DNA from 3 places in the Dentiradicibacter hellwigii genome. Region 2 is predicted to be linked to each of the others. Evidence: riboswitches for the same ligand, from Rfam matches in the RefSeq annotation. Region 2 holds a riboswitch; each other region holds the start of a gene.
What was found. A riboswitch is a leader RNA that binds a small molecule or an ion and turns the genes downstream of it on or off. The one in region 2 is predicted to bind cobalamin.

Region 1 (10,325 bases), on a different contig from region 2:
TCCAGGCGGCAGGACAGGTTGCCCGCCCCGCCGACGCTGTAACCCCGGTTAAACAGCGACGCGGCCAGCGCCACCATCTGGTTTTTTTGCTCAAGTTCGGTCATGCGAACATCCCCTGCGCATAGGCGAAGAAATCCTCAGTGCCGAAGTTGCCGGATTTCAGCGCGAGATAGACTTCGCCATTGAGCACGCGCAGCCACGGCACGCCGGGCGCAATCTGCTTGCCGATGTGGAAGCCGTCCACGCCGAGACGCTGCACGACGATACTGGACGTTTCCCCGCCCGCGCAGATGAAATTCACCACGCCCTGCGCGCGCAGCTTTTCCGCGACGGCGGCAAACACCTGCTCAATGGCATGGCTGGATTTTTCCATGCCGAAGCGTTGCTGAATGGCTTTGAGTTCATCCGGTGGCACGGTGGCGTAGAGCAGCGGTGCGTGTTTATCGTCCAAATGGCTGACGACCCAGGCGGCGAGTTCAGCGGCATAGTCCGCGCCCCGCTCGATGCAGGCCTGCGCCTCGACGAAGCGGTGCGGCGCGACGGCCTTATAGGTGGCGACCTGCTTGTTGGTCATCACCGAACACGAGCCGGAAAGCACCACCGTCGCCCCTTTCTTCGGCACAAAAGCGTTGTCGCCCTTTTTGCTGCCGGAAAGTAGCGCCGCCAGATACGCGCCCAGCCCCGAACCGCCGGTAACCAGGCGCAAATCGCGGCAGGCCTCGGCCAGCACCGCCAGTTGCGCGTTATCGACACTGTCGGCGACCGCATAGCGGTAGCCGTCTGCGCGCAGACGGGCGAAGCAGTCCCTGACGTGCGCCGCGCCCTGCGCCATGTCCGGATAGGCGACCAGCCCTGTCTTGCCGCGCGCCTGCGCGTCCATCAGGCGCGGCAGACTGGCATCGCGCATCGGCGTAATCGGGTGATCCTGCATCCCCGATTCATTGAGCAGCACCTGGCCGACGAACAGATAGCCGTTAAAAATCGTCCGCCCGTTGACCGGCAGCGCGGGGGAAATCACCGTGAAATCCTCGCCCAGCGCATCGAGCAGCGCATCCGTCACCGGGCCGATATTGCCGGCGGCGGTGCTGTCAAACGTCGAACAATACTTGAAGAAAAACTGCTGGCAGCCTGCCGCCTGCAACCACTGCAATGCCGAGAGCGACTGCGCTATCGCCTCTTGCGCGGCAATCGAGCGCGATTTCAGGCTGATCACCACCGCATCAACGCCGTCCGGCAGGGCGCGCGCCGGAATGCCGTTCATCTGCACCGTGCGCAGACCGTTTTCCGTCAAAAAACTGGCGATGTCGCTCGCGCCGGTGAAATCGTCGGCAATCACCCCTAACTGCAACATCTTAGCCCCCTTTTTTCGGCAACTCGATGCCGCTGAAAATCTTGATTACCGCGCTGTCGTCTTCCTTGCCGTGCCCGGCATTGCTCGCCTCGGTGAACATATTGAACGCCGTGGACGCGAGCGGCAGCGGGAAACGCAGCGCCTTGCCCGTATCCGTCACCAGGCCCAAATCCTTGACGAAAATATCGACCATCGACAGCGGCGTGTAGTCGCCATCGACAACGTGCTTCATGCGGTTCTCGAACATCCACGAATTGCCGGCGGCGTGCGTGACCACGTCGTACATCAAATCGAGCGGAATCCCGGCCTTGGCGGCCAGCGCCATCGCCTCCGCTCCGGCGGCAATATGCACGCCAGCGAGCAGCTGGTGAATGATCTTGACCGTCGCGCCCTGACCGATGTCCTTGCCGCAGCGGTACACCTTGCCGGCGACCGCATCCAGCACCGGCTGCAACTTGGCGAACGCAGCGTCATCACCGGCTGCCATCACCGTCATCTCGCCCGCTGCCGCTTTCGCCGCGCCGCCGGAAACCGGCGCATCCAGCATCAGCAGGCCGCGCGCGGCGAGCGCCTCGCCAAAACGGCAGGCATCCTGCGCGGCAATCGTTGAAGAAACCATCACCGCCGTGCCGGGCTTGAGCTTGTCAGCGAGCTTGCTTTCGCCGAAAAGCACAGCGTCCACCTGCGCGGCATTGACCACGAGCAGCAGCACCGCATCAAGCTTGTCGGCAAAACCATCCGCCGATGCTGCAACCGCTTTCGCACCGGCAGCCTGCAAAATGTCGCGCGCCTGCGCAGACAAATCCACGCCATACGTATCAAGACCGGCGCGCACACAGGACTGCGCCGCTCCCATACCCATCGCACCCAAACCAATGACCGCTACTGAATACGCCATGACGGACTCCTCATCGTATCTTCGTATCTGCATGGATATCAGGTGTTTGTTTCGGCAGACGGCTTCGCCCGGACACGCTTAATCCTGCGGAAACCGAACAAACCCCAGATAACAGAATAGTGCCATCCGACCGGAAAACAAAGTGAATTTCGTCAGACCGATTGAGTGTCGGCATAACATTCCGTCGAAAAAAGAAAACTCATTATGGCGCCCAATCGGGGGCATCGGCGAAGCCGGAGAACCACGCAACGCGGCGTTCCCATGCCGAACAGCCTGGCACATTCCTCAATAAACCGGCCGGGGCGACCTGCACGCCAGCCTGTTTATCTCCTCATGCCATCATTTCACCATTTTATATAAATGAGAAAACCGGCCAAAAATTCAAAGTCTTTTATATTGCCCGTCTGAATGTGGTTAACCACATTGCCAAGACGGGCGCTGCGATTTACCCTACGGCCTGAATTTCAGGTGCCTCGCCCCCTGTTCTGTGGGGAAGGTGAAACGGGAAACCGGTGGTCTTGTCGAGACAGCCTTTGACAAGCATTCCGGTGCAGCCCCCCGCTGCTGTAGGCCTGACGAATCCGGCAACAGTGCCACTGTGCAAAGCATCGCATGGGAAGGCGCCGGAAGAGGATGAAGGCAAGCCAGAAGACCGGCCTGGGATGAACGAACTGCCAACCTCGGGGTGAGGGGTGAGGTTTCGTTGATTAGCTGCCCGGTTTTTCCGATACCGTTCAGAAACGCCAATTACAACGATTGCGGTCTGTACAGACTCGCACAAAAACGTGCATTCGTACGGTTTTCGTAGTTTTACGAATTCCCGGCAGTTGATCTCACGACCTGATTCCCCTTTTCACGAATTCATGCATCGTATTCGAGAAAGGTGAATCATGACGCTGATGGAAAATCTCTTCCAGATGACTGGAAACGCGACCAACCGAACTTTACCCTTTCGGCCCTTTGCCGCCGCAGGTCTCCAGTGCACACGCACTGGTATGGCTTATCTCTGTTATACCGGCTGTCTTCACGCGCAGAATGCACGCCGCGCGGATGGCTTGCGCCATCGCGCCGGCACGCGTACTGCGGATAGTCGGGATGGCGGCGGCAATTGGGGAAAGCCGCCAGGCTCATCCGTTCGTTTCCAGATTTCTGATGTCGGCATACGTACCTGCGTAGCGCCGACATCGTCAGTCAATGTCGCCAAGGCCTCTGCAACGCTTTCACTGGACATGACCGCCGAGGAGGCTGCGGCGACGCCATTTTACGCCAACTTCACACAACAGGCGCGGGTTATGGAGACATATCCCGGCAACACTACAGGAGCCGAAAGTTATGAGTGACCAACAAACAACGGTCGACATCACGAAAATCGATGCCGAGCGCGGGTTTTTCGATGAATTCAAGAAGCCCAGCAAGGAGGAGTGGAAAGAGGAGGCTACCGCCGCCTTGAAAGGCGCGCCCTTCGACAAGGTCATGTATACCAAGACCTACGAGGGATTGACGATCGAGCCGATCTACATGGCCGAAGATATTGAAGGCTTGCCGCACCTAAAATCCAAGCCGGGCTTCCAGCCATTCGTGCGCAGTACGCGCCCGAACGGGTACATCAAGGCGCCGTGGAAAATCAATCAGGAACTCACGCTCGCCTTCCCGCAAACGTTCAATGAGGAAGCGCGCTTTGATATCGCCCGCGGACAGACCGGCCTCAACATCGTGCTCGACCATCCGACGCGCAGCGGGCAAAGCCCAGCCAACGCTTCTGAAGAGGACGTCGGCCGCGATGGCGTTTCGCTGGAAACCCTGCACGATGTTTCGACGATTTTTCAGGGCATCGATCTGAAAACAGTCCCCGTGCAGTGCTTCACGGGCGCTATTTCACTACCCATGCTGGCCATGCTGTCGGTTGCCATGCAAGACAACGAAGCGGGCGTCAATCATCTGCACTGGGTCGACGGCTGTGTCGGCAGCGACCCGCTGGCCGTACTGGCAACCGAAGGCAAACTGCCGGTTTCGCTTAAGATGGCTTACGACAGCATGCATCAAGCGACAGCGTGGGCAGCCAAAAAAGCACCGAAGCTGCAAACGATCTTCGTGCAGGGGCATCCCTATCACAATGCCGGCGCAGCCTCGACGGAAGAAGTCGCCTTCGCGCTCGCCACGGCGGCCGAGTATTTGCGTGAAATGATCCAAAGAGGCCTGTCCATCGACCAGGTCGCCCCGCGCATTCGCTTCGGCTTCTCGCTTGGCTCGATCTTCTTCATGGAAATTGCCAAACTGCGCGCGGCACGCATCCTGTGGGCGCAGATCGTCGCCGCCTTCGGCGGTAATGAAGACGCACAGAAAATGACGATTCACGGACGCACCTCGGCATATAACAAGACGGTCTTCGACCCCTACGTCAATATGCTGCGCGTTACCAGCGAAGGCTTCTCCGGCGCAGTGGGCGGCGTAGACAGCATGCATCTGTCGCCGTTCGACGAACCGATTCGCACGCCGGATCGTTTCTCACGCCGCATCGCGCGCAACGTACAGGTCATGCTCCAGGAAGAATCGCGCTTCACCATGCCGATCGACCTGGGCGGCGGCGCCTACTCCATCGAAAAGCTGACGCATGAATTCGGTCAGTCCGCCTGGAAAATTTTCCAGGAAATCGAAAAGAATGGCGGCATGTCCGCCGCAATCATGGCCGGCCTGCCGCAAAAAATGGCCGCAGCCACTGCAGCAAAACGCGCCAAGGCTGTCGAAACACGCAGCGATGTCATTCTCGGCACCAATATGTACGCCAACTTGGTCGAGAAGAAAATCGAAGTGCCGCTTGTCGATCGGAAAGCGCTCAAGCAAACGCGCGTCGATGATGTTGCGCAGCACGCCCACATCAATCAGGACTACACGCTGGGATTCGATCTCACCAATATCGAAAAAGGCTTTTCCAGCCCGGTCGGCGCGTCCGTCGAACTGGCTATCGACGCGGTGGATAAAGGCGCAACGCTGAGCCAGCTCTTTGAAGTGCTAAGCAGTTTCGACAGTGAACGTCCTACCGCCGAACCGCTCAAGATCGCCCGTCTGGCAGAGGCGTTCGAGCATCTGCGCCAGGATGTCGAAACCCGGTTTGCGGAAAAAGGCGAAAAACTCCGTCTCTTCCTCGCCAACATGGGGCCGATTCCCCAGCACAAGCCGCGCGCGGACTTCGCCCGCGGATTTTTCGAAGTCGCCGGCTTTGAGGTCATCGGCAACGAGGGCTTCGCCACGGCGGAAGAAGCGGCGGACGCAGCGCTGGCTTCCGGCGCACCGGTCGTCGTCATTTGCTCGACCGATGCCACCTATCCCGACTATGTGCCGACTGTCGCAAAACGGATCAAAGCGGCCAAGCCGAATACCACGGTCATCGTCGCTGGCAAGCAACCGCCCGAAGTCACCGAGACGTTCAATGCGGCCGGGGTGGACGATTACATCCACGTTCGCGCCAACTGCTACGAAATCAACAAAAAACTGCAAGAAAAGTACATGGGGTAAATCACGATGAGCACATTCCCGAATTTCACCGAAATGGATTACCAGCCGAAGGTCGCCAAGGTCGATGAAAAGACCTGGAAGAAAGCACTGGAAGCGCGTATCGACCAAGACCCGATCTGGATGACCAACGAACAGATTCCGGTCAAATCGCTGTATACCGAAGCCGACATCAAGGGCATCGAACATCTGGGCTTTTTGGCCGGCTTGGCGCCCAACCTGCGCGGCCCCTACCCGACGATGTATGTCCAGCGCCCCTGGACGATCCGCCAGTACGCCGGTTTCTCGACCGCCGAAGAAAGTAACGCCTTCTATCGCCGCAATCTGGCGATGGGGCAAAAAGGGCTGTCAGTCGCCTTTGACCTGGCGACCCACCGCGGCTATGACTCTGACCACCCGCGCGTCGTCGGTGACGTAGGTAAGGCCGGTGTGGCGGTCGACTCGATTCTCGACGCCGAAATCCTCTTCTCCGGCATTCCGCTGCATGAAATGTCAGTCTCGATGACGATGAACGGCGCGGTGCTACCGGTACTGGCCTTCTATATCGTCGCTGGTCTTGAACAGGGCGCCCGCCTCGACCAACTGGCCGGCACCATCCAGAACGACATTCTCAAAGAGTTCATGGTGCGTAACACCTACATCTACGAGCCGAAAGGTTCGATGCGCATCATCGGCGACATCTTCGAATACACCTCGAAGTTCATGCCTAAGTTCAACAGCATCAGTATCTCCGGATACCATATGCAGGAAGCCGGCGCGACCGCCGACATTGAACTGGCCTACACCATCGCCGACGGTCTGGAATACGTGCGCACCGGTATCGCCGCCGGCATCGACGTAGACAAGTTCGCGCCACGCCTGTCGTTCTTCTGGGCCGAAGGTATGAACTACTTCATGGAAGTGTCCAAACTGCGCGCCGGCCGCTTGCTGTGGGCCAAACTGCTCAAGCAGTTCAACCCGAAGAATCCAAAATCGCTGGCGCTGCGCACGCACTCGCAAACCTCGGGCTGGAGCCTCACCGAGCAGGATCCATTCAACAACGTCGCGCGCACCTGCATTGAGGCGATGGCCGCCACTCTCGGTCACACGCAGTCGCTGCACACCAACGCGCTGGACGAAGCCATCGCCCTGCCGACCGACTTTTCCGCCCGCATCGCGCGCAACACGCAGATTTATCTGCAAAGCGAAACCGGCATTTGCAAGACGATCGACCCGTGGGGCGGTTCGTACTACGTCGAGTGGCTGACCGATCAGTTACGCAAACGGGCCTGGGGACACATCGTCGAAGTCGAACGCCTCGGCGGCATGGCCAAGGCCATCGAAACCGGCTTGCCGAAGATGCGTATCGAGGAAGCGGCAGCGCGGCGTCAGGCGCGCATCGACTCGCGCGCCGAGCCGATCATCGGTGTCAATAAATACCGTCTCGAACACGAGGACCCGATCGACATCCTCTCCATCGACAACACCGCCGTGCGCGCTGCGCAGATCGAGCGGCTCAAGAAACTGCGCGACAACCGTGACAACGCCCGCGTCAAACAGATTCTGGAAGCCATTACGCGTGCTGCAGAATCGCGCGAAAACGGCAACCTGCTCGAACTGTCGGTGGAAGCGGCCAAGGCGCGCGCCAGCCTGGGTGAAATCTCCGATGCCATCGAAAAGGTCTTCCCGCGTCACAAGGCGGTCATTCGCTCCATCTCGGGCGTCTATAGTTCAGAGTACGCGGAAAACTCCGACCTGAAGGAAGTGCAGAATATGTGCGCCGAATTCGAGAAGAAGCACGGTCGCCGGCCGCGTATGCTGGTCGCTAAAATCGGCCAGGACGGCCACGACCGGGGCGCCAAGGTCATTGCCACCGCTTTCTCCGACCTGGGCTTCGACGTGGACGTCAGCCCGTTGTTCATGACGCCGGAAGAAGCCGCCGACATGGCGGTGGAAAACGACGTACATGTCGTCGGCTTCAGTTCGCTGGCGGCCGGCCACAATACCCTGCTGCCGCAGCTCGTGCAGGAACTGAAAAAACGCGGCCGGGGAGATATTCTCGCCTGTATCGGCGGCGTCATTCCGGCTCAGGACTATGACTTCCTCTACAAGAACGGCGCAGCGCTGATCTTCGGACCCGGCACCGTCATTCCTGTCGCAGCGAAGAAAGTTCTCGAAAAGCTCAACGAGCAGCTCGGCTGACGTTCGTTACGTATCCTGCCGGCGCCGGCTACGCTGGCGTCGGCGGGATACGCTAAAGCCGGTTAAACGCGACGGAAAACCTGGGAGAAACATCAGATCTCTTGATCCCTTAATCCATTTTCCGGGCAGCCGCCGGTTTTCTGACAATGGGTCTCCAGACTTTCTCCTCAGGTTGCCGCCGATTTTTGCTGTCTTGCTGGCGGCAACCCTTTTTTACTATCAAGGCGCGGATTGATGAGTGACGAAAAACTGATACGTCCGGAATGGTTCCCGGAAGACGACGAGCACCACAAGGGGTTCACAACCAACGTGATGTCCGGCATCGAAAGCCGGCATGACGGCATGCCAGGCAATTACGCACAGAACACCCAGAATGCCGCCTACAAGCTGGTGGCGCGCAAGCACGAGCTTTCCATCGATGAGTACGTTGACGGCGTGCTCTCCGGCGACCGCGCCATTCTGGCGCGCGCCATCACGCTGGTCGAAAGCAACGCCGACCGGCATCAGGAAATGGCACAGGAAATGCTGTCGCGCCTGCTGCCGCACGCCGGCCAGACGATTCGCGTCGGCATCACCGGCGTTCCCGGCGCCGGCAAAAGCTCGCTGATTGAGACGCTCGGGCTGCAACTGTGCGATATGGGACATCGCCCCGCCGTGCTCGCCGTCGATCCGAGCAGCAGCGTCACCGGCGGCAGCATCCTCGGCGACAAAACGCGCATGGAAAAACTCTCGCGCGACAAACGCGCCTATATCCGCCCCTCGCCCAGCGGCGGCGTCCTCGGCGGCGTCGCGCGTAAAACGCGAGAAACGATGATCGTCTGCGAAGCAGCCGGTTTCGACGTCCTTCTGGTCGAAACCGTCGGCGTCGGACAAAGCGAAATCACCGTGCGTTCGATGGTCGATATGTTTCTACTTGTTCAGATTGCCGGCGCCGGCGATGAACTGCAAGGCATCAAAAAAGGCGTCATGGAGCGCTGCGACCTGATTCTTGTCAACAAGGCCGACGGCGATAACAAGCTGCGCGCCGAGGCCGCGCGCGCCGACTACGAACGCATTATCCATTTCCTCCAGCCGTCGACCGAAGGCTGGAAGACAAGGGCGCTGGCCTGCTCGGCCTACACGGGCGACAACGTGCCGGAAGTCTGGAAAGCGATCGAAGAATTCCGCCAGACGACGGAAGCTTCCGGCGTGCTGATGCGTCGCCGCCAGCAGCAGAACATTGACTGGGTGCATAACCTCGTTTCCGAACACCTCAAGCGCACGTTCTACGGCCACCCCAACATCCGTATCAACTTGCCGGCCATCGAGGAGAAAATCCGCGCCGGCGAACTTTCCTCGACGCAGGCGGCATTGATGCTGCTCGATCTGTTCGAGCAGCAAAACGTCGTCAGTCTGACTTAACAGGCGCTTGGAGCTGGAAGGAGCCCGGAAGCGTGATGCCGCATGTTTATTGGGATCACAGGACAAATGCCTGGTCAGCCTGCTGTTCGCGGGTCACGGATGCCAGCGCATGCGCGGTTTTCGGGATTCCAGCACAATTTCCACACGGCGGACGGCGGCTGTGCCGTCCGCCGATATGTTTCATTACCCGCTTCGTTGCCATTGCCGTGCGGTTTTTCTCACGCTCCCGGCAACATCCGGACGCCTTGCATATGGCACATGCCGCGGCGCGCCGTAAAAAACATCACCTGACCTATTTACATTCTTAGAGAAAGCCGGAATTTGCTATCGCCAAGCGATTGCGTGACCGCATATACGGCAAGGCAAACAAGGCCATCCTGGATGTAAAGATTGGGCTAAAAAACAAATAAAACCCAATACAGCCCCGGCAATAACAGGTCGGGATCGGAACGCCGCTCAACGCGGCCAAAAAACGGCGCCGTCGCCGATGAATTCCGACAATTCGGAAACGGAATGGCCCTCAATCCCTATTTCAAGGAGGAAACATCATGGGGCATTTATTACGTTCCGTTGACGGTTTGCGAATTCGGCATCCCTCAATTCCAGGCGGCTTGTCGGGCAACACGCAGGCGCACATGCCCTGTCCGTTGCGCACAATGCCGCTCGCCGGCGCACTATTTGCCGCACTGGCGGGCGCGGCGCTCGCCACCTCCGCTAACGCAGAGGAAACCGTACTCGGCACCGTCGACGTGCGCAGCACGCGCGATGCCGCCACGCTTCACCTCGACCAGCCGAGCCAGAGCGGCAGCCGCACCGGCGTCACGGCAAAAGAACTGCCCGCCAGCATGGCAATCATCGACAGCGAAACGATACGCGAGCGCGGCGATACCCAGATGCGGGATACGCTCAGCCGGACAGTCGGCCTGACCGACACCGGCCGCCTGTCGTTTTCAAGCCGCGGCTTTACCGGGGAGACCTCGGTCG
Region 2 (10,325 bases):
GTGCCGCCGTTTCGGCCTGCTCGATCAAAGCCGCGTGCGCAATCTGGCGCACCGTCTGACCGAACAGTTGCACATCGCCACCCCCGATATCGAACACCCGGTGCAGTCCCTTTCCGGCGGCAACCAGCAGCGCGTTCTGCTCGGACGCTGGCTGTCCATCGACCCCAAGGTGCTGATCCTGCACGGCCCCACCGTCGGCGTCGATGTGGGTTCCAAGGATACGATCTACCGCATCATCCAGTCGCTCGCCGCGCAAGGCATGAGCATTCTCATCGTCAGCGACGACCTGCCGGAACTACTGCAAAACTGCGACCGGATTTTGATCATGCGAAAAGGGCAGATCAGCCAGGTTTTCGATGCCGCTGAAACCGTGTCGGAAACCGATCTGTACGAAGCGATGACGGCCGAACACCCCAGAAAAGAGGAAGAAAAAACATGCCAGGGCTGAATCCGCGCCCCCATACGCTGCGCGCCTTTTACGCATTTCTGGCGCGCAACCCATCGGTATTTACGCTGACGCTCATCGTTCTTGTCTGCCTGATCGTCGGCAGCATCAATCCGCGTTTCTGGCAGCTTGCCACGCTGTTCGACATTTTGCGCGGCTGCGTCGTGCTCGGCTTGTTCGCGCTCGGCGTGCTGGCAGTGCTTGCCGCTGGCGGGCTGGACGTTTCCTTCACGGCGATCGCGGCGCTGACCATGTATTCGATCACGCGGCTGGTCATCGAGCAGGCGCCCGGCCTATCCATCATCGCGATCTTTGCGCTGGGCGCAGGCGGCGGGCTGCTGCTCGGCGCCATCAACGGCGTTCTGGTGCATACACTGCGCGCGCCTTCGCTAATCGTCACCATCGGGACGCAATACGTCATCCGCAGCCTGCTGCTGACGTTCGTCGGCACCGCCTTGATCATCAACGTGCCCGAGGCGATGGAGTCATTCGGCAAACTGGCGCTCTGGCGTTACCAGACAGCGGACGGCGGTCTCGCCGTCCTGCCCGCCTTTGTGCTCGCGCTGGCCGCCGCCGCGCTGCTCACCTGGTGGATTCTCAACCGCACCCTGCTCGGCCGCGCCGTGTTCGCCATTGGCGGCAGCCTGCCCGTCGCCGAGCGTCTCGGCTTCCGCCTGCGCACGGTGCAGATCTTCGTTTTCGCCTACGCCGGCCTGCTCGCGGGCATCGCCGGCGTCATCCACGTTTCCGGCAACCGGTTGGCCAATCCCTTCGATCTGGCCGGCAGCGAACTGGACGTCATCGCCGCGGTCATTCTGGGCGGCGCCCGCATCACCGGCGGCACAGGCACCGTCCTCGGAACGCTGCTCGGCGTCGTGCTGGTGACGCTGGTCAACAACAGCCTCGTGCTGGCCGGCGTTCCCAGCACCTGGCAAAAAGTCATCGTCGGCGCCTTCATCGTCCTGGCCGGCGCCATGTTCGCCAGCCGCTCCCCGTAAGCCTGATTCACCCGCCGCCACGCCGCACAGACCAGCGCCGGAGCCCGCGTAAACAGGGCGTCTCTGAGCAGGCGCCCGGAGGTTCTTGATTTACGTGCATTTCCGAAGGGCTGCCCGCCAGCCCTTTGTTTATAAGGGTTTCAGAGGTGACTACCCGAAAACGCCCTATTCACGCGGGGTTGCGGGCAGCCCTTTTTAAAGACCAGACAATTTATAGCGGCTCAACTTTGCCAAAAGACAAGGCGGCGAGTCGCAGGCAGACCATTCAGTACGGCAAGGCAAGCCAGCGCGGTATTCCGGCCGGACGTAGAAGCGCTTTATTTCGCGGCACGCCGGGCTGTGGCCTACGGGGCGGCATCGCACTAAAATAGGCGGCATTGCATCTGCATTGAATATGGCAGAAGCTTCCGCCGATTGTTTTTCGCTTTCTTTTCTGTTTTTTCATTGCTCCCATGTCCGATTTTTTTCCTTCGTGGTTTTCCATTCCGCTGCTGCCCGCCTCGCTTTGGCTGCCGACGGCGGCGCTGGCCGCCGTCCTGCTCGATCGCTTTCTCGGCGAGTTGCCGCGCTTTCATCCGCTGGTCGGCTTTGGCGCATTCGTCGATCTGCTCGAAAAGCTGCTGAACCCGTCGCCGCAGCGGGGCGACAATGCGCTGGAAAGCCGCTTCATCGGCCTGCTCGCCTGGGGGACGGCGGTGCTGCCGTGGGTGGCGCTGGCGGCCTGGCTGACCTGGCCGCGCAAGACGCCGATCAACTGGCTGTTCGACACGCTGCTGCTTTATTTTGCGCTGGGCGGGCGCAGTCTGACCGAGCACGCCGAGCGCGTCGCGCGCGATCTGGCCGCCGGCAATCTGGCGGCGGCGCGGCGGCACGTCGGCTGGATCGTGTCGCGCCGTACCGACGATCTGGATAAATCGGGCGTCGCCAGGGCGGCGGTGGAGTCAACGCTGGAAAACGGCAACGACGCGATCTTCGGCACGCTGTTCTGGTTCGCGCTTTTTGGCGGCGCCGGCGCGGTGCTCTTCCGGCTGGCCAATACACTTGATGCCATGTGGGGCTACAAGAACGAACGCTTTTTGCATTTCGGCTGGGCGGCGGCGCGCATTGACGATGTGCTTAACTTCATCCCCGCGCGGCTGACGGCGCTTTCCTACGCTGTGTGCGGCAATACGCGGCAGGCGCTCGATTGCTGGCGGCAGCAGGCCTCCGGCTGGGAAAGCCCGAACGCCGGGCCGGTGATGGCCGCCGGTGCGGGCAGCCTGGGCGTCGTGCTCGGCGGTGCGGCGATTTACCACGGCAATGTTGAAGAACGCCCGCCACTGGGCGTCGGCCGGCCGCCGCGCGCTGAGGACATTTTCCGCGCTATCGCGCTGGTGCGCCACAGCCTGATGCTGTGGGTCGGGCTGTTCCTGCTCGGCGGGGCGTTGATTGCCCTGCGTAACCTGATTGCCATTATCGGAGGCGCGGCCGGTGCTTGAACATGGCGGCAGACTGCGCGCCGCAGCGCAGCAATACGGCATTCCGCTCGTCGACTGGCTCGACCTGTCGACCGGCATCAACCCCGACACCTATCCGGTGCCGCCGCTCGACCCGGCCTGCTGGAACCGCCTGCCGGAAGACAACGACGGGCTGGAAGCCGCCGCCGCAGGCTATTACGGCAGCGAGCGCCTGCTTGCCCTGCCCGGCTCACAGGCCGGCATCATGGGCTTGCCGGCGATGTTTCCCGCGCAAACCCTTGCCTGCGTTGCGCCGATTTACGAAGAACATCCGTATGCCTGGCAACGCGCCGGGCACACGGTCCGCCGCCTGCCGACACTGGCGCGCGCACTGGCCGGGGCAACGCCGCTGGTTCTGCTGTGCAACCCGAACAACCCGACGGCGACGGCGACGCCGCGCGCCGATTTGTGCGCTGCCGCCGAGCAGCTGCACCGGCGGGGCGGCTGGCTGATCGTCGACGAAGCCTTTGCCGACGCCGAGCCGGAAAACAGCATCGTTTCCCTGGCTGGGAGCGACGCGGCGCCCAACCTGATCGTTCTACGCTCGCTCGGCAAATTCTTCGGCCTGGCGGGGGCGCGCGTCGGCTTTGTGTTCGGCGCGCCCGAAAAACTCGCCGTGCTACGCGAAATGCTCGGCCCCTGGCCGCTCGCGCATCCCTCGCGGGCGGTGGCGCGCCAGGCGCTGTGCGATACCGCCTGGCAGAAGACCGCGCGACACCGCCTGATCGCCGGTTCACAACGGCTGGCCGGCATGCTCGCGCCGCTCGGCGAAGTCGGCCGCACGGCGCTGTTTTGTACCCTGCATAGCCGGCGCACCGCCGAGCTGGCCGATCATTTTGCTCGTCACGCCATCCTCGTCCGTCGCTTTGACGAACACGGACTGCTGCGTTTTGGTCTGCCGGGCGCCGAAAACGAATGGCAGCGTCTGCACGCGGCGCTGGCCGCCTGTCCGAAAGGGTAATGCCGCATGACGCCGAATAAACTTCTTTGGCTCTGCCTCTGGCTGCTGTCCGCATCGAACGCGCTGGCCGCCGGCATCAGCGTGCGCGACGACACCGGCGCGACGGTCAGCCTGGCGCAGCCGGCGCAACGCATCGTCACGCTGTCGCCGCATCTGGCGGAAACCGTGTTTGCCGCCGGCGCGGGCGGGCAGATCGTCGGCACGGTCGATTACAGCAACTATCCCGAAGCCGCCCGTCGCATCCCGCGCGTCGGCGGTTATTCGCGTTTCGATCTGGAAGCCGTGGTGGCGCTCAAACCCGATCTGATCATCGCCTGGGAAGGCGGGAATGCGCCGGCGCACCTGCAAAAACTGCGCCGCCTGGGGCTGCCGGTCTATCTGTCGCAGATCAGCCGGCTCGAAGACATCGCCGGCGAAATCGAACGGATCGGCGTCCTGGCCGGCACCCGCCAGAGCGCGGATACGGCGGCGCGCACCTTCCGCCAGCGTCTGGCGGATTTGCAGGCGCGCTACGCCGGCCGCCCCGTGGTACGCACGTTTTACGAAGTCTGGCACCAGCCGCTGAAAACGATCGGCGGGCAACAGTTCATTTCCAGCGTCATCCGCCTGTGCGGCGGCGAAAACGTGTTCGGCACACTGACCGCCACGGCGCCGGATGTGACCGTCGAAGCCGTGCTGGCCGCCAACCCGGAAGCCATCATCGCCAGCGGCATGGGCGAAGCGCGCCCCGAATGGCTGGACGACTGGCAAGCGCGCCCCGGCCTGCTGGCCGCACAACGGAAAAACCTCTTTTTCATTCCGCCCGACCTGATCCAGCGCCACACGCCGCGCCTGCTCGACGGCGCCGAGCGGCTCTGCCAGCACCTCGAAACGGCGCGCAGCCGGCGGCCGGCGGGTAGCCGGCAATAGGGAATAGGGAACAGCGCATGCAAACTCGCCGCCGCGCCCTGCTGATTCTCGCCGCTCTGAGCCTATTGACCTTGATCAGCCTGCTGCTTGCGCTCTCGCTCGGCAATGTTCCTCTCGGGCTGAGGGAGGCGCTCGCCGCCCTGTTCGGGCGCGGCGAGGGGATGGCGGTTGAGGTCGTGCGCAGTCTGCGCCTGCCGCGCGCCCTGGCCGGGCTGGCCTGCGGCGGCCTGCTCGCCGTCTCCGGCGCGCTGTTGCAGGTGCTGCTGCGCAATCCGCTCGCCGATCCGTATGTACTCGGTATTTCCGGCGGCGCCAGCGTCGGCGCGCTGCTCGTCATGCTTCTCGGCCTGACCGGCGGCATCGGCGTCGGCGCGGCGGCGTTCTGCGGCGCGCTAGCCGCCATGTTCATGGTCTTCGGCCTGGCGCACGGCAACGGCGGCTGGACACAGACGCGGCTGCTGCTCACCGGCGTCATCGTCGCCTCCGGCTGCGGCGCTGCCGTGGCGCTGATGCTGTCGATCGCGCCGGACTACAAGCTGCATGGCATGCTGTTCTGGCTGATGGGCGATCTTTCGCAGGCAGGCAATCCGGCGCCGGGGCTGGGGGCGCTGGCGCTGATCGTTCTGGCAACGCTGCCCTTTGCGCGCGAACTCAATCTGCTGGCGCGCAACGCTGATCTGGCGCAGACGCTCGGCGTCGAAATCGGCCGTCTGCGGCTTGCCGTTTACGTCATCGCTTCGCTGGCAACCGCCACCGCCGTGACACAGGTCGGCTCGGTCGGCTTCATCGGCCTGATCGTGCCGCACCTCACCCGCCTGGCCGTCGGCAACGACCAGCGCATTCTGCTGCCGGCCTCGGCGCTGGCGGGCGGCAGCTTGCTGGTGGTTGCCGATACGCTGGCGCGCACGCTCATCGCGCCGCAGCAACTGCCCGTCGGCGTGCTGACTGCGCTGATCGGCGTGCCCGTTTTTCTGTTTCTGCTCTCGCGCGACCCGCACGCTTCTTCCGCGCATTCTTGAAAGAAGCGATGGGCACAAAGGGCAAGCCGATGAAAACGATGGAATCTTCCCCCCTATCCGGCGACAAGCACGCGCCGATCCTGCAACTGCGCCGGCTGTCGGTCGGCATCGGTGAGCGCCGTTTTTGCCGCGACCTTGATCTGACCTTGCGGCCGGGGGAGCGGCTGGCGATTCTCGGACGCAACGGGACCGGCAAATCGACGCTGCTTTCCGTACTCACCGGGCTGCGCGCGCCGCTGACCGGCGAAGTGCACCTGGCCGGACGCCCCTATGCCGCCTTCAGTGCGCGGCAGGCCGCACAATTGCGCGGCTGGCTGCCGCAGGCGCAGCGCGACGCCTTTGCTTCGACGGTATTGGAAACGGCATTGATCGGCCGCCATCCGCACCTTGACCGCTGGAACTGGGAAACGGAGGACGACGTGCGCATTGCCCGCACAGCGCTGACCGCCGTCGGGCTGGACGGCATGGAGCGGCGCGACGTGCAGACGCTTTCCGGCGGCGAACGACAGCGTCTGGCCGTCGCCACCCTGCTGGCGCAGTCGCCGCGCCTGTTTTTTCTTGACGAACCTTCGACCTACCTCGATCTGAAACACCAGATCGCCGTGCTCGAAATTTTTGCGCGGGAAGCGCGCGAGCGTCAGGCCGCCGTTGTCATGGTGCTGCACGAACCGGCGCTGGCGGCGCGTTTTTGCGACCGGGCGCTGCTGATGTATGGCGATGGATGCGTCGATACCGGCAGCATTGCCGAGATGCTGACGGCCGAACGTTTATCCGCGCTGTTCGAATATCCGCTGGCGCGCACAGAATGCGGCGGCTACGCCGGCTTCATCGCGCAGTAACGCGCAAGCGGCTTCAATAACGACTTCCCTTGCCAAATTACGGTGCCGCTGTGTTAGCCTGGCCTTGCCGTACTGAATTGTACTGCCTGCGGCTCGCCGCCTTGTCTTTGGCAACGTCGAGCCATAGCGGCTTCCTTTGCCAAAATACTCCGTTGGCTCGCCTTGCCGTACTACTCGTACTGTCAGCGGCTTGTCGCCTTGTCTTTGGCAACGTCGAGCCATAGCGGCTTTCTTCGCCAAAATACGTCGTTGGCTCGCCTTGTCGTACTACTCGTACTGCCTGCGGCTCGCCGCCTTGTCTTTTGGCAAAGTCGAGCCGCTATTTGCGCTTGCGGAGTTCTCTCTGAAATCCATAAAAACAGGGCAGAAAACATAAAATGCCCTGAAGCCCCCTAAATACGTGGGCCTCAGGGCATCAAAAAACATAAACTGGAACATTGCGCCCGACCAACGCTCAGCAACCGTGTAGAACCGTGTAGATATAAGGCATTTCCAGGGCGCGCTGCCCGCCAGCCTGACTATGTAGGGAATCTCCAAGGTGGGTGCTCTAGCGCCCTTGTAAACAAGGCATCTCCGGGCACATTGCCCTGAAGCCCTTTATTTACAAGTGTTCCAGAGGCGCCTGCCCGCAAATGCCCTATTCACACGGGTTTCGGAGGAGGTGTCGGGAAACGCCCTGTTTACGCGGGTTTGCGGCCACCCTTTCGGAAAGGTGCAATTGACAGGCGCGCGCGCAGGTTAGCTATAATCGGCTCCTCGTTCGGTTCGATGAAACGGAACACGGTGCCAATCCGTGGCGGGCCCGCCGCTGTATCCGGGGACGAACGCCGCACTATCGCAAGAGAGCCACCGTCGGCATCCGATGGGAAGGCGCGGCGGTTCGGACGATCCGGGAGCCAGAAGACGTCTCGAACCCTGTTGCTGTCAACGCATTGAATCTGCCGGCGACGCACTATCAGGCATTTCCGCAGCCGCGCAATTCGATGGCATTCATCCCGAGGAACGGATCATGCGCGTCACCATGACACCGCGGCCGGTCGGCCGCATTTTGCCCATTGCCCCTTTTTTGCCCGACGCGCCTCCGCGTCCGTGTTCAACGCAACGCCCGCGCTAGCAACACGCTTCCCCTGAACCTATATGGCATGCCGGCAAAGGGCAGTCGAAACAGTGCCACGCACACCCAACCGGCTTCACCCAATCCGCCGCCTCATGCCGACCCGACTCCAGGAGCATTGAATGAATATGAATGAAACCCTGTTCAACGTGCCTGCGCTCGACCGCACGTTGACCGCCGCACTACAACGCAAGATCGACCGCAAAACCAAGCCGCTCGGCGCGCTCGGCCAGATCGAAACGATGGCGATGCAGATCGGCCTGATCCAGCGCACGCTGACGCCGCAATTTAAGCAACCGCATTTTGTCGTCTTTGCCGGCGACCACGGCGCCACCCGTTTGGGCATTTCAAGCGCCTCGCAGGAAGTCACCTGGCAAATGGTGGAAAATTTTCTCGCCGGCGGCGCCGGCATCAATGTGTTCGTGCGCCAGAACGGCCTGGGCATCACCATTGTCGATGCCGGCGTGGCGCACAATTTCGGCCCGCGGCCGGGGCTGGTCGATGCCAAGATTGCGGCCGGAACGCGCAATTACGTCGACGAACCGGCAATGACGGCGGCGCAATGCGCGCTCGCCATGCAGCGCGGCGCGCACATCGTGGCCTCGCTCGTCGCAGCGGGCAGCAACGTCATCGGCTTCGGCGAAATGGGCATCGGCAACAGCTCGTCGGCCTCGCTGATCACGCACTGCCTGACCTGCGCGCCGCTCGACGAATGCATCGGCCGTGGCGCCGGACTGGGCGAAGCCGGGTTGCAACGCAAGCGCCGGCTGCTGGCGCAGGCCTTGGCGCGAGCAGGCCAGCCACGAGCGCCGCTGACGGTGCTGGCCGAATTCGGCGGCTTTGAAATCGCCATGATGGCCGGCGCCATGCTCGGCGCGGCGCAGGCAGGCGTGCTCCTGCTGATCGACGGTTTCATCGCCGGTTCAGCGGCGCTTGTCGCCTCGCGCCTGGCGCCGCATTTTGCCGAGTACTGCATTTTCTGTCACCATTCCGTCGAGCCTGGACACCGCATCCAGCTCGCCGCCATGAATGCCGACCCGCTGATCGATCTGCGCCTGCGTCTGGGCGAAGGCACGGGCGCGGCGCTGGCGTACCCGCTGGTATTGGCGGCCGTCAATTTTCTCAATGAAATGGCGAGCTTTGAATCTGCCGGCGTGTCGGATCACTAAGGCCGCATGCGAAATTGCGGCGGACGAAAAACGAGGTGGTAATGTTGAAAAACGACAAGGGAGCGCAGGCCGGCCGTTCGGGAAAGCGAACGAAAGAAACGCCGCGCATGGCAAAAACAGCGACACAGCCGGCCGCACCGGTCGTGTCCAGCCTGCTGGAAAACGACCTGTACAAATTCACCATGTGGCAGGCGCTGTTGCACAGCAATCCGGGGGCGCAGGCCGAATACCACTTCGTCTGCCGCAATACGCCGGCCTTCCCGCTGGCCGAACTAAAAGAGGCTTTCGAGCACGAGCTGGAACACCTGTGCTCGATGCACTTCACGCAGGATGACCTCGACTACCTGTCGGGGCTGCGCTTCATCAAAAGCGATTTTGTCGATTTCCTGTCCGTCTTCCGCTTCCAGCGCCGCTTCATCGACGTGCAGGCGCATGCCGACGGACGGCTGGACATCGTGGCGAACGGCCCGCTTGTGCATGTCATGGGGTTTGAGATTTTCGTCCTCTACATCATCAACGAACTGTATTTTCGCCGCCTGCCGCAGCAGGGCGTGCTGGACGAAGCGCGCCGCCGCCTGCAAGCCAAGATTGCGCTGTTGGAAGCGGGCGTCTCGGCCATTGCCGACGATGACGAGTCCGCCTTCATGTTGTTCGATTTCGGCCTGCGCCGGCGTTATTCCGGCGCCTGGCAGGAAGAAGTGCTGCGCACGCTGGTCGCCGCCGCGCCGGCGCATTTTCGCGGCACGTCGAACGTCTATCTCGCCCAGAAGCTCGGCATCACGCCGATCGGCACGATGGCGCACGAATACATGCAGGCGTATCAGGCGTTCGGTTTCCGGCTGCGCGATTTTCAGAAAGCGGCGCTCGAAGGCTGGGTGCAGGAATTTCGCGGCGACCTTGGCGTCGCGCTGACCGATGTGGTCGGCATGGACGCTTTCCTGCGCGATTTCGACCTCTACTTCGCCAAGCTGTTCGACGGCCTGCGCCACGATTCGGGCGACCCGATCGCCTGGGGCGAAAAAGCCATCGCCCACTACCACGCGCTGCGCATCGACCCTTCCGCCAAGCGGCTTGTCTTTTCCGACGCGCTCGACATCCCGCGTGCGCTGGCGCTCTACCGCCATTTTCGCGGGCGCATCCATACCAGCTTTGGCATCGGCACCAACCTGACCAACGATACGCCGCATCCGCCGCTCAACATCGTCATGAAAATGACGGCCTGCAACGGCCAGCCTGTCGCCAAACTGTCCGACTCCCCCGGCAAGACGCTGTGCGAGGACCAAACCTTTCTCGCCTATCTGCGCCAGGTGTTCAACCACCCCGGCTAAACGGCGAATGTGGCGCGCGGCGCAAGATGGCAGCGTAATCAACGCCG
Region 3 (10,325 bases), on a different contig from region 2:
AATACGCGGGCAGCATTTCCGGGCGCTTTCTTGGAAACGCCTTATCCACATGGGCGCCGGTGGAGGGGCTGCGCGGCGGCAAGTTGACGGCTTGTCGGGCGGCGGGCAAAGGTTCACAATGCTGCGCCCATGAAACCCATTTATGTCGATGCGCGCGGCATCACGCTGCCAAGGGGATGCGTGAAAACCGTGAGGACGGCGGGTGCGGCGGGGGAATCTTCCGGCGGTTTGTGCGGCGCCCATGCAGATGCGGGCGATGCCGCGGAGTTGCCCGTCCGGCGCGGGCTTCCGGCAGACTGCGTGTGTGCGGGCGAGCAGTGCGGCGATGGCGGTGTGCGGATATTCATGGCCGCGGCGCAGGCGGCCCGGGAGCCGGCATCATGAGCGGCGAACGCGTTAAATCATCCGAAACTGCCGCGGGCGCAAGTGATGGCGCAAGCGGCGCCTCGTTGTCACGGCGGGTCATTCTGGCGACGCAGCTCGTTTTCAATATCGGTTTTTATGCCGTCGTGCCGTTTCTTGCCGTGCACATGGCCGACGATCTGGCGCTGTCGAGCCAGCTGATCGGCGTGGTGCTGGGGGTGCGCACTTTTTGCCAGCAGGGATTATTTTTTATCGGTGGTCTGCTGGCCGAACGCCTCGGCAGCCGCTGGCTGCTGCTGGCGGGGTGTGCGGTGCGCTTCTGCGGCTATGCGGCGTTCGCGTTTTCCGCTTCTTTTAGCGAGATGCTGCTCGGCGCGTGCCTCACCGGGGCGGGCGGCGCGATGTTCTCGCCCTGTCTGGAAGCGCTGGCTGCCGAGGCGGAGCGGCAAACGCCGGCGGCGCTGCGCCAGCATGGCATCTTTGCGCTTTTTGCCGTCTGCGGCGAAGTCGGCGCGGTGGCTGGCCCCTTGCTCGGCAGTGCCTTGAGCGGCTTTGGTTTTCGTGTCATGGCGCTGGCCTGCGCCATGCTTTTCCTGATCATGATGGGGGTTCTCTACCGTTCCATTCCGACGCATATGGCGCTGCCGGAGCGTCCGGTGGGCTGGCGCGGGGTCATGGGCAACGCGCCGTTCCTGCGCTTTATCCTTTGCTACAGCGCCTATCTGTTCAGCTATAACCAAATGTATTTTGGCCTGCCGCTTGAACTGGAGCGGGTCGGCGGCGGTGCGCGCGAAATGGCTGGGTTGTTCATGCTGGCCTCGGTCATGGTCATCGTCATGCAGATGCCGCTGGCCGGCTGGTGCCGCAGGCAGCCGCCTAGATTGCCGCTCGTCGCCGGTTTTTCGTTGTTTGCCGCGGCGTTTGCGTGCGTTGCCTTGGCGGCGCTGTCGCCGTTATTTAATCCCGCAGATGCAGGCTGGCTGCGCTTTGCGCCCATCACGGCGATGGTGATTCTGCTCACCCTGGGGCAGATGCTCGCCGTGCCGACGGCGATGTCGCTGGTTCCCGGTTATGCGGGGCAGGGCGCATTGCCGGCGTATTACGGCGCGCTGGCTTCGGCCGGCGGCTGCGCCGTGCTGCTCGGCAATGTCCTGCTTGGGCGGATGTTCGATCTGGCGGGGGCTTCAGGCGCGGGGATCAAGCTGGCCGTGGCAGCGGGCGGCGGGGATATCGGGCATGCCGGTCGCTATGCGCTGGCCTGGGGCGTGGCGGCGCTGTGGCCGGCGCTGGCCGCCGCCGGTTTTGCCGGCCGTTTCTGGAAGCCGCCCGCCGTTTGATGTCTGCCGTTTGCCGCCTCGACAAATCGCTGCCGGGTAATCCGGCGCCGCCGGCGATGCACAAGGCTTCTATTGGGGCTTGCCTTCATCGGCGCTGGGGCGTGCCGTACATCGTCCGCGGGTTTGGCTGATAACGCCTGAAAAAAACCGATAGTTGTCTCATTTATTTTCAGTTATTTTCCCTCTGCGTCCCTCCTGCTAGAAATGGCTTGCCCTGAGAATTATTTTTATATATGCTGCACCCAGCCTTGGCCCCGAAAGGGAAACGCGCCGTCTTCCGTCTTATCTGAGGGATTGGCGGCATGCGCAAGGGAATCCAGGCGCGAAATCACGCAATGATGTACTGCAAATCACAGGTGCATCGACTATTCGGCGCGGTCGTCGCGTAAAAGGAACTGCCCCCGTAACTGTAGACGAGGAGTCGGCTCGACAGAAGCCACTGGTGCTTTACGCATCCGGGAAGGCAAGAGTCCGGCGATGAATCGTGAGTCAGGAAACCTGCCAAGGCTGGGCCGGTGTTGTTGGTGTGGTTTTTGCCGGTTCATTGCTGGTCGAGTGTTCGGGAAGGAACGCTCTCGTGAATTCTCAGTCGCCCATGCCGCTGGCTATCAGGTCAATGGGGCGGGGCGCGCGGATTCGCGTTCAGGTTTCTTTCCAACACAAGAAAATTTCAATCATGGAGAGAAATCATGCGTTTTCAACGAATCATTCCCGCGCTGGCGCTGGCTGCCCTGAGTTTTTCCGCTCACGCCACGACCTACCCCCTGAAACTCGAAAACTGCGGTCAAACCCTGACCTTCGACAAGGCGCCCGCCTCAGTCGTGACCATCGGTCAGGCCGGAACGGAAATGCTTTACGCGCTGGGGCTGGGCGACAAGGTGGTCGGCACCTCGCTCTGGTTCCACGACATCCTGCCGCAGTTCAAGGAAATCAACAGCAAGGTGCCGCGTCTGGCCGACAATGCGCCGAGCTATGAATCGATCATCGGCAAGCGCCCGAATCTCGTTGTTTCGCAGTTTGAATGGATGGTCGGCAAGGAAGGCGTGGTTGGTACGCGCGAACAGTTCCACAAGCTCGGCATCATGACCTACGCGATGCCTTCCGATTGCGAAGGCAAGGACAACCTGACCGGCGCTGACGGCAAGCGCATAAAAGCCTACAACGTTGAAGCGCTGTACAAGAGCATCAAGCAACTGGCCGAAATCTTCAATGTCGAGGCCAAGGGTGACGCCCTGATCAAGGAAATTCGTGCGCGTGCGGCCAAGGCGGAAGAAAAGGTGCGCGCCGCCAAGATCAAGGATCTGTCCGCCGCGATGTGGTTCTCCAGTGCTGATATGGAATCCGACCCCTATATGGCCGGCCGCTCCGGCGTCGCTGGCTACATGATGAAAGCGCTCGGCATGCGCAACGTGGTGACTTCCGATGAAGAATGGCCGACCGTGGGTTGGGAAACCATCGCCAAGGCCAACCCCACCGTGTTGATCATCTGCCGCATGGATCGCCGCCGCTTCCCCGCCGACGATTACCAGAAGAAGCTTGAGTTCCTCAAGAAAGACCCGGTGACCAAGCAGATGGACGCCGTCAAGAACAACCGTATCGTCATCGTCGATGCCGATGCGACGCAAGGCTCGATCCGCATGGCTGACGGTCTGGAACAGATGGCCGAAGGCGCGCTCAAGGTCAAGGGCGCCAAGAAGTAAGCGCAGTCAGTAAGCACAGTCTTGTGCGATAAAAATGCCGGATGGGGGCGCTGCCTGCAGCGTGCCCGTCCGGCGCATTCAGGAAGTTCATGAATAGCTTTAATAAAAGATTTCGCCAGCAACTGTGGTTCAAGTTGCTGGTCGCCGTTCTCTCGCTGGTGGCAATCGTTGTCGCCGTCATTTTTGGGGTTGCCATCGGCGAGACGCCGATCGCCCCTAAAATGGTTTATCACGTGTTGAGCAACCATCTGTTTGGCGCGGAATTTCCGGTCGAGCCGCTCGATGACGGCATCGTCTGGAATTACCGGCTGACGCGCGCCCTGGTGTCGGCCTGCTGCGGCGCTGGGCTGGCCGTGTCCGGCGTCATTCTGCAATCGCTGCTGCGCAACGCGCTGGCCGAACCTTATCTGCTGGGCATTTCCGCCGGCGCCTCTACAGGCGCGGTGCTGGTGACCATTGTCGGCGTCGGCGGTGGCGCCATTTCAATGACCGTCGGGGCGTTCTTCGGTGCCGTCTTCGCCTTTGCACTGGTGGCGCTGCTGGCGCATGCGGCCGGTGGCGACGGGCTGCGCAACGGCGGACAGATCGTGCTGGCGGGGATCGCCGGCTCGCAGCTATTCAACGCGCTGACTTCGCTGATCATTACCAAATCCGGCAGCGCCGAGCAGGCGCGCGGCATCATGTTCTGGCTGCTCGGCAGCCTGGGCGGCGCGCGCTGGTCGGACGTGTCGGTCGCCTTTCCGACCATCATTGTGGGCGGGGCTATCTGCCTGGTGCTGGCGCGGGCGCTGGACGCTTTCATTTTTGGCACCGAGTCGGCCGCCTCGCTGGGGATTCCCGTGCGGCGCGTGCAGATCACCCTGCTGCTGGTGGCAGCGATGATGACTTCGGTGATGGTTTCCATGGTCGGCGCCATCGGTTTTGTCGGGCTGGTCATTCCGCATACGGCGCGCATGATTGTCGGCGTGCGCCATCAGGTGCTTATTCCGGCCAGTATGGTGCTGGGGGCGATTTTCCTGATCGCGTCCGATGTGGCCTCACGCATTCTCATCATGGGCCAGGTGCTGCCGATCGGCGTCATTACCGCCCTGGTTGGCGCGCCGGTATTTGCGGTGATTCTCCTGAAAAGAAGCGGGCGGCGGTCATGACGAAGGAGCAAGTGAAATCTTCCGAAGCGCTGAGTGCACGGCAGGTCGTGCTGGAAGCGCGCAATGTCAGCTGGAGCGTGCGCAGCGCAACGCTGGTGCAGGACGTGAGCCTGTGCTTGCGCGCCGGGGAAATGCTGGGGCTGATCGGCCCCAACGGTTCGGGCAAATCCAGCTTCCTGCGTCTGCTGGCCGGCGTCAATGCGCCGAGCGCGGGCGAGGTCTTTCTCGAAGGTCAGCCGATGCATGCCATTCCCCGGCGCATGGTCGCGCGCCGGCTGGCGCTGGTTTCGCAAATGGCCGACACGGTCGATGCGATCACGGTGCAGGATGCCGTCGAGCTGGGGCGCACTCCCTGGCTGAGCGCCCTGCAAACCTGGTCGCAGCGTGATGATGAGATTGTCTCCAAGGCGCTGGCGCTGGTCGGCATGGAGGAAAAGCGCGAGCAGTACTGGAGCACCCTGTCGGGCGGTGAGCGCCAGCGCACGCACATTGCCCGCTCGTTGGCGCAGCAGCCGAGCATCCTGTTGCTTGACGAACCGACCAACCACCTCGACATCCACCACCAGCTGTCGCTGATGCATTTGATCCGCAGCCTGTCGGAAAGCATGTCCATCGCCGTGGCCATTCACGATCTCAATCATGCGCTGATGTGTGACCGGCTGGCTGTCATGTACAAGGGGCGTCTGGTGCGCATCGATGTGCCGGAGAAAGTGCTGGAGCCTGAATTGGTGCGGGAAGTGTTCGAGGTCGATGTCAGCGAGCTGACCGACCCGGCGGATCAGGCGCGCGTGTTGCGTTTCATGCCCTTATAAAGCGGCGTTCAGGGCGTTATACGTGCAGAGTGTTTTGTTTTATCTGAAGACAAGGAGAGCGTAATGAAATTATGGAAACCGGTAAGCCTGCTGATGGCGCTTGTTATTTCGGCCCTGCCGTCAATGCCGGCGTGGGCGGAAACCTATGAGGTGAAGCTGCTCAACCGTAACGAAACGGGGCCGTATCCTTTTGAACCCGAGTTTCTGAAAATCAAGCCGGGCGACAAGGTCACCTTCAAACTTGTGACGACGGGGCATGCGCCCGCATCTATCGAAGCCATGATGCCGGCGGGCGCCAAGCCGTTTAGAACCAAGATCAACCAGGGGATTACCGTCGAGTTTACCGAAAAGGGGCTGTACGGCATCAAGTGCATTCCGCATTTCTCGATGGGCAGCGTCATGATCCTGCAAGTGGGCGATGAGGCGAGCCTAGACGATCTGAAGATCAGTTCGGACGTGCCGCCGATCTCGCAAAAACGCTTCAAGGACATCATCGCGCGCGCAAAAGCGGCGGGGGCGAAGTAACTATTTGATCCGTTCCTTTGCGGAACATCAAAACACATACCACGCTGGGGAGTGAAAATCATGCAGTTCAAACACCATCATCTGGCCCGCCTGGGCGCGGCGTGCGGCTTACTGCTGTGCTGCGCGCCGCTGGCCGGTGCGCAGGAAAAAGCCACCGCGCCTGCCGGGGAAACGTCCGGCTCATCGTCGGGCTCATTTTTCTCGCCGGTCATCGACGATGCGCACTGGAATATCCTGACGCGCACCGTGTATTACCGCCGCGATTACCTGAACGGCGCCAAGAGCAACGGCGGCCGCAACGCCTATCTGCCGCGCGCCCGGCGCAGCGATTACGCCGAGGAATGGGGCCTGGGCGTGATGGGCAACCTGGAGACGGGCTACACGCGCGGGCCGGTCGGCTTTGGCGTTGATGCCTTCCTGTACGGCGGGCTGAACCTGATGGGCGACGATTACCGGGTCGGCAAGATTCGCATGTTGCCGGTCGATAAAAACGGCTATGCCCAGGACAACCTGCTCCGCGGCGGCGTCGCGCTCAAGGCGAAGATCTCGAAAACCATGCTCCGCTTTGGCGAGCAGCGCATCAAAACGCCGATCTTCAGTTCATCGGATTCGCGTCTGCTGCCGGAATCGATGCGCGGCCTCTACCTCAACAGCAAGGAGTTCAGCACGCTGACCTTCCATGCCGGGCACTTCACCGGTTCGACGGACCGCAACTCGCGCAATACCAACCACGCTCTGACCGTCAACTATCTGAACCCGGCCTTCCGGCGCGGCGATCACTTTGACCTGGCCGGGCTGACCTGGACGGGCGTGCCGGGGCTGTCGCTCAGCGCCTTTGCCGGCCGCTTGGCCGATACCTGGGTGACCGGTTATCTCGGCGCGTTCTACAGCATGACGCTGGCCGACAAGTCGAAACTCTCTTTCGATTCGCACCTCTACGTCAGCCGAGATACGGGCAAGGCCTACGCCGGCGATATCCGCAATACCACCGGCAGCATTCTGGCGTCCTACCAGACGGGCGTGCATAAGGTCGGCCTGGGTTACCAGAAGGTGGCCAGCGATACGCCTTTCGATTACGTTACGCGTGGCGCCCTTTGGCTGGGTAATTCCTCGCAGCTTACCGACTTCAACGCGCCGCACGAACAGTCCTGGCAACTGCGCTACGAGCTGGACGGCAAGGCCTTCAGCCTGCCGGGGTCGAGCCTGGGCGTGGCGTATATACGCGGCTCGGACATCGACGGCACGCGTATGCCGCGGAACAGCGGCTATCGCTGGCTGGGTTACGGCAAGGACGGCAAACACTGGGAACGCGACCTCTGGTTCCGCTACACCGTGCAATCGGGAGCGGCCAAGGGGCTGGCGATGCTGGTGCGTTACAACGTCCATCGCGCCAACGACGCGCAGGCCGAGCTGGATACCAACGAGATTCGCCTGGCGGTCGAGTACCCGTTCGGTAAATAAGCCGGAACGGGCGGCAGCCCGCCGCGCGGCCCCTCAGCGCCAGCCCGCGTAAAATGGGCTTCTCCCGGCGGTCAGGCCGGAGACCTGCGTGGAATAAGGGCTTCCGGGGTGCCTGCCGGCAAACGCCCGATTGGCGCGGGTTCCAGCGCTACCTGGCTGGAAACGCCCAAAAGACGCGGGCTTGCGGCCGGCCGCTGCAACGGGTGACCGCCGACGTTCAGCCACTGCCGCCCGCTGCTGCGCTTTGTCCCGGCAGATTCGCACCGGTATTTGTATCGGCAGACGCCGGCGGTGACGGAGCGCCGGCCGGAGACCTGCGTGGAGGGAACCGCGTGGAATATCGTTGATTTGAATAGATAAAAAAGCGTGATAAGGAAAAGCGTCACAAGGCGCGCCGCCGCAGACAGTACAAGGCGTGCGGCAAGGCGGCGCAACACCGTGACGATTTTTTAGATATTTGACGCTAAGGGCTGCCGGGGTGCCTGCCCGCAAACGCCCGATTGGCGCGGGTTCCAGCGCTGCCTGGCCGGAAATGCCCAAAGGACGCGGGCTTGCGGCCAGTCGCTGTGGCCAGTCGATGCCGGCGTTCAGCGCCCGGTATCGACTGGAAGCATTGATCAATCTGATATGGAAGCCGGTATGAAGCCGTAAAACCGTTGCCGGCCCGCCCTCGTATCTATCTGTGCCCGGAAATACGCCGTTCCGGGGCAAACCTTGCCGACGCTGAAAAAGGGTTGCGTTGAGGGTTGCGTTTTTTTGCGTTGCGTACTGCCTCACGAAAGGAATCCATCATGAACATCGCCGTTTTTCGCCGAATACTGCCATGCACCGCCCTTTGCCTTTGCTTTGCCGGCGCGCCGCTTGCACGCGCCGCCGAATCCGGCACGGACGCCGGCGGTTCCGGGAGTTCCACCAGTTCCGCCACTTCCACCAATTCCACCACGTCCACCAAGGCGGCCGTTGCGCCCGATGCTGAAATTGCGCATACCGGCGGCCTGCCCGGTTACGAGGTGATCAAGGCGCCGGCGAACATTGCCAGGCTTCCCCGCGTCAGGCAGAAGCTCGTCGCCCCGCCGAACGTGCCCGAACACAGTCAGGAATCGCCGGCCGCGCCGCGCCTCGTGCAGGTGGACATGACCATCGAGGAAAAAGAGATCGAGGTTGAACCGGGCGTCTTTATGTGGGCGTTTACCTTCAACGGTTCCGTGCCCGGTCCGATGATTATCGTGCACGAAGGCGATTACGTTGAACTGACGCTAAAGAATCCGTCGAAAAACCAACTGGTTCATAACATCGATTTCCATGCTTCGACCGGCGCGCTGGGCGCGGGCGACCTGACCTACGTGCAACCGGGGCAGGAAGTCACGGTGCGCTGGAAGGCGATTAAACCCGGTGTTTTCATCTACCACTGCGCGCCGGGTAGTCTGATGATCCCCTGGCATGTGACGCATGGCATGAACGGCGCCATCGCCGTGCTGCCCAAAGGCGGCCTGAAGGATAAAAACGGCAAAAAAATCCGCTACGACAGGGCGTACTACATCGGCGAGCAGGATTTCTACCTGCCGAAGGATGCGAACGGCAAATACAAGCGCTACGCCAGCCCCGGCGAATCGATGGAAGACGACTTGGTGGTGATGGAAAAACTGATTCCCACGCACGTCGTCTTTGGCGACCGCAAGGACGCCTACACGGGCGAGAAGGCGCTGACGGCTAAAGTCGGCGAAACCGTTATGTTCTATCACTCGCAGGCGAATCGTCCCTCGTATCCGCACCTGATCGGCGGCCACGGCGAGTACGTGTGGGAGCGCGGCAATCTGGCCGATAAACCGGCGCACAATCTGGAAACCTGGACGATCGCCGCCGGTTCCGCCGGCGCGGCGATGTACACTTTCAAGCAGCCGGGCGTTTATGCCTACCTCACCCATAACCTGATCGAAGCGTTCAATCTTGGCGCTGCGGCGCAGGTCAAGGTCGACGGCAAGTGGAACAACGATCTGATGGAGCAGCTCTTCGAGCCGCGCGCATTCAAGGAGTAGGGGCTTGCACGTTTTCCCGTGGTTTTGCCGTTCGCGCCCCGGGCATGGCCGTTGGATGCGGGCGGCCGGGCGGCGAGACAGGGAAAATGTCGAGCGAGATGTAGAAATTGTAGAAATGTAGCGCATATACGGCAAGAGGAAGCCGGCGCGGCAGGGAATCCGGGTTTATCGGCGGTATTCCGCGTATTCCGGCCTTTCGGCGGTCTTTGAATCTGGCAAGGAGTCGAATATGTCCAAGTATTTATCCGGGCGTTTGTCGCTTTCCGGTTTCCGGCGGCTGTTGTGCCTGTTTTTTCTGTTTTGCCTGTCCCCCAATCTTTTCGCCGCGAGTGCGGCGCGCGGGATGCCGCTCCATTTCGACCTGATCGGCGAGAAAGGGCGCGTCACGCAGGAAAGCTACCCGGGTAAATACCTGCTGCTGGCGATCGGCTACACCAACTGTCCGGACATCTGCCCGACGACGCTATACGAATACAGCGAAGTGATGCGCGCCATCAAGAATCCGGACGCCATTCAGCCGCTCTTCGTCACCATCGATCCGGTCAGTGACGATATGCACTATCTCAAAATTTATACCCACCATTTCCATGAACGTATCGAGGGTCTGAGCGGCGAGATGGAGAATTTGCGCGCGCTGACCGATCAGCTCGGCGCAACGTTCGGCTACCGGCTGAACGGCAAGAAGGTCGATAAGCCGACGCCGGGAACGGACTACAACGTCTATCACAGCGGTTTCATTTACCTGATTTCGCCCGAGCGCAAACTGATCGACATCTATGACTACCAGATTGGCCCCGCTGAGCTGACGAAAGCGCTCGATAAAGTGCTGGGCGAACCGGGCGGCCAAACCGGAAAAAGCGCCGCGGATGGCGACGCGCCGGGGGCCTCGGCAAAAAACGCGGCGGCGGCTTCCGTGCCGCCGGATCGATCCGCACAAGCGGCC

Region 1: another riboswitch for cobalamin. It lies ahead of ABCS64_RS00410 (hypothetical protein); the one in region 2 lies ahead of cobT (nicotinate-nucleotide--dimethylbenzimidazole phosphoribosyltransferase).
Region 3: another riboswitch for cobalamin. It lies ahead of ABCS64_RS07980 (ABC transporter substrate-binding protein); the one in region 2 lies ahead of cobT (nicotinate-nucleotide--dimethylbenzimidazole phosphoribosyltransferase).

Annotation. Positions count from the first base shown of each region.
Region 1 covers NZ_JBEUWX010000001.1:63,093-73,417, reverse strand. The annotation lists gene otnC (3-oxo-tetronate 4-phosphate decarboxylase) at 1-104, opposite strand, end outside; gene otnK (3-oxo-tetronate kinase) at 101-1,351, opposite strand; gene ltnD (L-threonate dehydrogenase) at 1,353-2,249, opposite strand; cobalamin riboswitch at 2,699-2,924, shown strand; gene ABCS64_RS00410 (hypothetical protein) at 3,140-3,589, shown strand; gene ABCS64_RS00405 (methylmalonyl-CoA mutase family protein) at 3,582-5,762, shown strand; gene scpA (methylmalonyl-CoA mutase) at 5,769-7,940, shown strand; gene meaB (methylmalonyl Co-A mutase-associated GTPase MeaB) at 8,175-9,341, shown strand; gene ABCS64_RS00390 (TonB-dependent receptor) at 9,890-10,325, shown strand, end outside.
Region 2 covers NZ_JBEUWX010000003.1:98,194-108,518, forward strand. The annotation lists gene ABCS64_RS11340 (sugar ABC transporter ATP-binding protein) at 1-448, shown strand, start outside; gene ABCS64_RS11345 (ABC transporter permease) at 436-1,443, shown strand; gene cbiB (adenosylcobinamide-phosphate synthase CbiB) at 1,896-2,921, shown strand; gene cobD (threonine-phosphate decarboxylase CobD) at 2,914-3,900, shown strand; gene ABCS64_RS11360 (cobalamin-binding protein) at 3,907-4,809, shown strand; gene ABCS64_RS11365 (FecCD family ABC transporter permease) at 4,827-5,828, shown strand; gene ABCS64_RS11370 (ABC transporter ATP-binding protein) at 5,858-6,667, shown strand; cobalamin riboswitch at 7,400-7,594, shown strand; gene cobT (nicotinate-nucleotide--dimethylbenzimidazole phosphoribosyltransferase) at 7,910-8,950, shown strand; gene pncB (nicotinate phosphoribosyltransferase) at 8,992-10,278, shown strand.
Region 3 covers NZ_JBEUWX010000002.1:1,233,153-1,243,477, reverse strand. The annotation lists gene ABCS64_RS07990 (hypothetical protein) at 130-384, shown strand; gene ABCS64_RS07985 (MFS transporter) at 381-1,700, shown strand; cobalamin riboswitch at 1,933-2,220, shown strand; gene ABCS64_RS07980 (ABC transporter substrate-binding protein) at 2,390-3,400, shown strand; gene ABCS64_RS07975 (FecCD family ABC transporter permease) at 3,490-4,548, shown strand; gene ABCS64_RS07970 (ABC transporter ATP-binding protein) at 4,545-5,360, shown strand; gene ABCS64_RS07965 (plastocyanin/azurin family copper-binding protein) at 5,424-5,885, shown strand; gene ABCS64_RS07960 (OprD family outer membrane porin) at 5,946-7,346, shown strand; gene nirK (copper-containing nitrite reductase) at 8,138-9,382, shown strand; gene ABCS64_RS07950 (SCO family protein) at 9,612-10,325, shown strand, end outside.